One region of the Clostridium sartagoforme genome, then DNA from elsewhere that is predicted to be linked to it. Evidence: riboswitches for the same ligand, from Rfam matches in the RefSeq annotation. Region 1 holds a riboswitch; the other holds the start of a gene.
The links. Region 1 has a riboswitch for lysine ahead of ABDZ60_RS01235 (Na+/H+ antiporter NhaC family protein). Riboswitches for the same ligand answer to the same signal wherever they lie in the genome.
Positions count from the first base shown of each region.

Region 2: it holds a riboswitch for lysine, as region 1 does, so the genes downstream of both, ABDZ60_RS03520 (transporter substrate-binding domain-containing protein) here and ABDZ60_RS01235 (Na+/H+ antiporter NhaC family protein) in region 1, are expected to answer to the same signal.

Region 1 is NZ_BAAACH010000003.1:97,674-100,094, forward strand. It holds gene ABDZ60_RS01235 (Na+/H+ antiporter NhaC family protein) at 1-1,601, opposite strand, end outside; lysine riboswitch at 1,709-1,886, opposite strand; gene ABDZ60_RS01240 (aminopeptidase P family protein) at 1,965-2,421, opposite strand, start outside.
Region 2 is NZ_BAAACH010000010.1:62,532-64,952, forward strand. It holds gene ABDZ60_RS03515 (amino acid ABC transporter permease) at 1-302, opposite strand, end outside; gene ABDZ60_RS03520 (transporter substrate-binding domain-containing protein) at 332-1,159, opposite strand; lysine riboswitch at 1,307-1,491, opposite strand; gene ABDZ60_RS03525 (ABC transporter ATP-binding protein) at 1,636-2,421, opposite strand, start outside.

The DNA of each region.
Region 1 (2,421 bases):
ACTGCTATAAACAGTGAGTACCATATTTGCGTATTTACATGAGCAATATGATTGCATCCAGATCCCATTGATGAAAGGATTGTTGTATCTGATATTGGCGAACAATGATCCCCAAAAATAGCACCCGTTAATACAGCACTTGTACTAACAATCACGTAACTCATATCTGGATTCATAGAATACGCTAATGGTATTGCTAGAGGCATTAATATTCCCATAGTTCCATATGCAGTTCCTGTAGCAAATGAAATAACTGCTCCTAATATAAATATTAAGCTTGGAAGTAAAAAGTTAGGTAATGAACCTGAAAGTAACGAAACTAAATATTTAGCTGTTCCTAAATCCTTTATTACAGAGCTTAATGACCATGCTAATAATAATATTACACCTGTTATTAATAGAGGTTTCATACCATCTATCCATGTGTCTATAGCTTCTGAAATAGTAAATATTTTCTTAGATACTCCCATTATTATAGATACAACGCTTGCTATTAAAGCTGATTGGAATAATGCAATTGATGCATCCGATGCACTAAATGCCTCTTGTATAGCTTTGAATGATAGTGGTGAGCTGTTCATTATTTGCTGAAGAGCACTATCTTCTCCACCCATTATTGCAGAATATCCACTAAAATAAAAACATATTAAAGCTGTAATAACTAATGTTCCTATAGGAATTATTGCATTCCATATACTTAACTCTACTCCTTCCTTTGGTTCAAGATCATCATGATCCATATTAGAATCAACTGCGACCTCACTATCATTCTCCGAATTTAAACTTCTTCTTCTTGCAGCTACTTCTGCTTTATACATTGGCCCAAACTCTTTTAATAATATTGAAGTGATAAATACAAAAACTAGTATTAATATATTATAAAATCTATAAGGTATAGTTTGTAAGAAGATTCCAAATGCATCAACTTCTTTCCCTACACCATTTAAAAAAGCATCCTTTATTAATCCAACCTCTAGCCCTATCCAAGTAGATACAATAGCTAATCCTGCAATAGGCGCTGCTGTTGCATCTATTATAAATGCTAATCTTTCTCTTGATATTTTCATTTTATCTGCAACTGGCTTCATAATAGGTCCAACAATTAATGAATTAGCATAGTCATCAAAAAACACAGCTATCCCTAATAAAAGAGTTACTACTTGAGTACTTCTTGCAGTTTTGGCCTTTTTGGCTAATGCTTCTGCAACAGCTTTAGCACCACCCATTTTAGCAACTAAATGAATAACTCCACCTATTACTAAAACCTGTAGTATTATTCCTGCATTCCAAGGATCTGCTAGAGAGTTTAAAGATCTAGATACTAAATCTAAAAATGAATGAATAACAGCAGTAAAAAAAGATTTATCTACTAACTGTACTAAAAATGCTCCTGATAGTGTTCCTATGAATAAAGATATAATAACATTCTTAGTTAAAAAGGCTAATACTATTGCAATAACTGGTGGTATTAAAGTTAAGAATCCATAATGATTAGCATTAGATGTAGCTGTATCTACTTCCGTTGCAAAAACTATAGATGTTGATTGTAATGTTAATATTATTGTAATCAATAATATTCTTAAGTTTCTTTTATTATTCATATTTTTCTCCTTCAATGTTTAAATAAATAATTAAAAAGCAGAACAAAAAAAAGCCTTGAGTTTCACTCAAGGCTCTAATATACTCTAAATTCAAAAAGTAAAATTCCTCAAGCGATAGCTCATCACAATAACAAAATTTGTGACAGTGTTACACATATTTTATGCAACCCCAGTAACATGATCTTAAAGCATCAATCATACACTTCGGCGATAATTCCTTTCCTACTAAATCTAAGTGCTTACCTCATTAATAGTACTTTTAAGTATCGCTCCTCTACCCTTGTCTTTATTTATATTTATTTTATACACATATTATATAATCATTAACTGACTAAATCAACTATTAACATTTACTGTATTACTTTATATTTTTGCCATAAATTTTTCTATTTCTTCTATAGTTTTAATCATATTTTTAGTTAATACCTCATTACCATTCTCAGTAATAAGAATATCATCTTCTATTCTTACTCCTATATTCTCTTCTTCTATATATATTCCTGGTTCAACAGTATATACCATCCCAGCTTCGAATATAACATCCCTATTTTCTAATTCTATATCATGTGTGTCCATGCCTAAACTATGCCCTATACTATGATAATAAAACTTTGAAACTTCATCTTTATTGGTCATTAATCCAAGTGAAATACACTCTTCAGCAATCCATTCTCTTGCTTTACTATTTAACTCTAAAAAGCTTACTCCTGGTCTCATTTCTTTAATAACTTTTTCATTTACTCTAAGAACCGCATTATATACTTCTTTTTGCCTTTCCGTAAACTTACCATTAACAGGGAATGTCCTTGATATATCTCCA
Region 2 (2,421 bases), on a different contig from region 1:
ATTTTATTTATATCTATTCCTAAAAATTGAGCTGAACCATAATAAATTACCATGGCTTGCACTATCATAGGTGTGCCTCTAAAAAATTCTATATACATAGAAAGAATTATATTAACAATTTTAAGAAATACTTTCTTTAGCCCTCTATCAGGCACAGGAATAGTTCTAATAACCCCTACTAATAAGCCAATTAAAGTACCAATTAAAGTACCAATTATAGAAATAAAAAGTGTCATACCTGCTCCACGTAAAAACATTGGCAAGTTATTTTGAAGTATTTTTACTATCCATTCAATACTCATATTATCCTCCTAATATATATCTAATAAAACTACTGAGCTGCAGGTTGGTTCTTAATAGCATTGCTCATTATTTCTGTTTGTTCTTCTTGTGAAATACCTGATAAAATTTCATTTATTTTTGCTGTTAACTCGCTGCCTTTTTTGATACCTACTGCTGTCTCTGTATCCTCTGGATTTGTAACAAATCCATCTTCAAGCTCAATCATCTTGAAGTTTGAGTTAGCATTTTGAGCACTAACAGCTTCTGGTTTTTCAGATACGTATGCATCAATAACCCCTGATTCAAGAGCAACTCTCATAGCTGGAAAGTTATCCATCGCTTCTAGTTTTTTTACACCTTGAATTTGCTCTATTACTGAATAGTGAAATGTGTTTAACTGTCCTGTAACTTTTGCTCCGTTAAAATCAGCTAATGTTTTAGCATTAGTATATTGACCACCATTTTTAACAACCATAACTAATTGTGATTTATAATAGTTATTAGAAAAATCTATTGTTTGCTTACGTTCTGCTGTTGGTGACATACCTGCAATTATTGCATCAATTTTTCCTGATGTTAGTGCTGGTACTAATCCATCCCATTCTGTTTTAACAATAACTAGCTCTTTTCCTAATCCTTCAGCTATTTTCTTTGCAATTTCTACGTCATATCCACCTGCATATTCTGCACTTCCATCTATTTTTACCCCTCCATTTGAATCATCCATTTGTGTCCAGTTAAATGGGGGATATCCAGCTTCAAGCCCAACTCTAAATACATTTTCATCCTTTTTATTTGAATTTCCTGAGCCACATCCTGTTAATAATAGCATTGCTACTAATGATAATGAAATTAATAATGATAGTTTTTTCTTCATAGTAAATCCTCTCCTCTTTTTTAATAATAAAAAAACCAACCCTTTGATTGGATTGGTGCTATCTTAAATCTTTGGATAGGTCCCTATAAAAAAATAACTGAGCAAAGCTCAGGCCTAATTTATATATAACCTAATCCTCATCTTCCCATTTGAGATAGCACAACTTAATAAACCGGGAAAGTTTATTAAGACAGTCCTGTAGCTCTTAACTACAGACCCAGCAAGTAATACTGAGATATATTACAAGCTTCGGCAAAATTTCCTTCTCCTTAGTATCATTACTTTCTCTAGTTCAACTAAAGACTGTTAAATTTTGCGCCTCTACCTCACATATGAAAGTGAGGTATTTATTAAATTTATGTTTATAGTGTACAGGCTTATATAATGAATGTCAATAGTTTAATAAAAAAATATATTTTTATATTTTGTAAATTAATCCATAGACTCCCAGTTTTAATTAGCTAGGAGTCTATATTCTAATATAAGTGACATGCTACAAAATGTTCACTATTTACTTCTTTCATTTCAGGTTCGATACTTTTACATTTTTCTGTTGCATAAGGGCATCTAGTATGAAATCTACAACCAGTTGGAATATCAATGGGGCTTGGTATATCACCTTTAATAATTTCTATCTGAGTTTCTCTCGCCTTTTTAGGATCCGTAACTGGTATTGCTGATAAAAGGCCTTTTGTATATGGATGAAGTGGCTTGTTATATAAATCATTACTTTTAGCTATCTCAACAATTTTTCCTAAATACATTACTCCTATTCTATCTGAAATATGTCTTACCATTGATAAGTCATGTGCAACAAAAAGATATGTTAACCCCAATTTTTCTTGTAAATCCTCTAACATATTTACTACTTGAGCTTGTATTGATACATCTAATGCAGAAATTGGTTCATCACATAATATAAATTCAGGTTCTATTGATATTGCTCTTGCAATTCCAATTCTTTGACGCTGACCTCCACTAAACTCATATGGGAACTTCTCCATATCATCTTTTTTAAGCCCAACCATTTCAAGCAGATGTTGTATCTTTTCAATTCTTTCCTTCTTTGTAAGATTTGTATATAGTGCTAATGGTTCATCAATTAATTCTTCAACATTCATATTTGGATTTAATGATGAATAAGGATCCTGAAAAATAATTTGCATTTTTCTATAATAAGCCTTCATATCTTTTTTATTTAATTTAGCAATATTATCACCTTGAAAGAATATATCACCAGAAGTTATATCATAAAGTCTCGT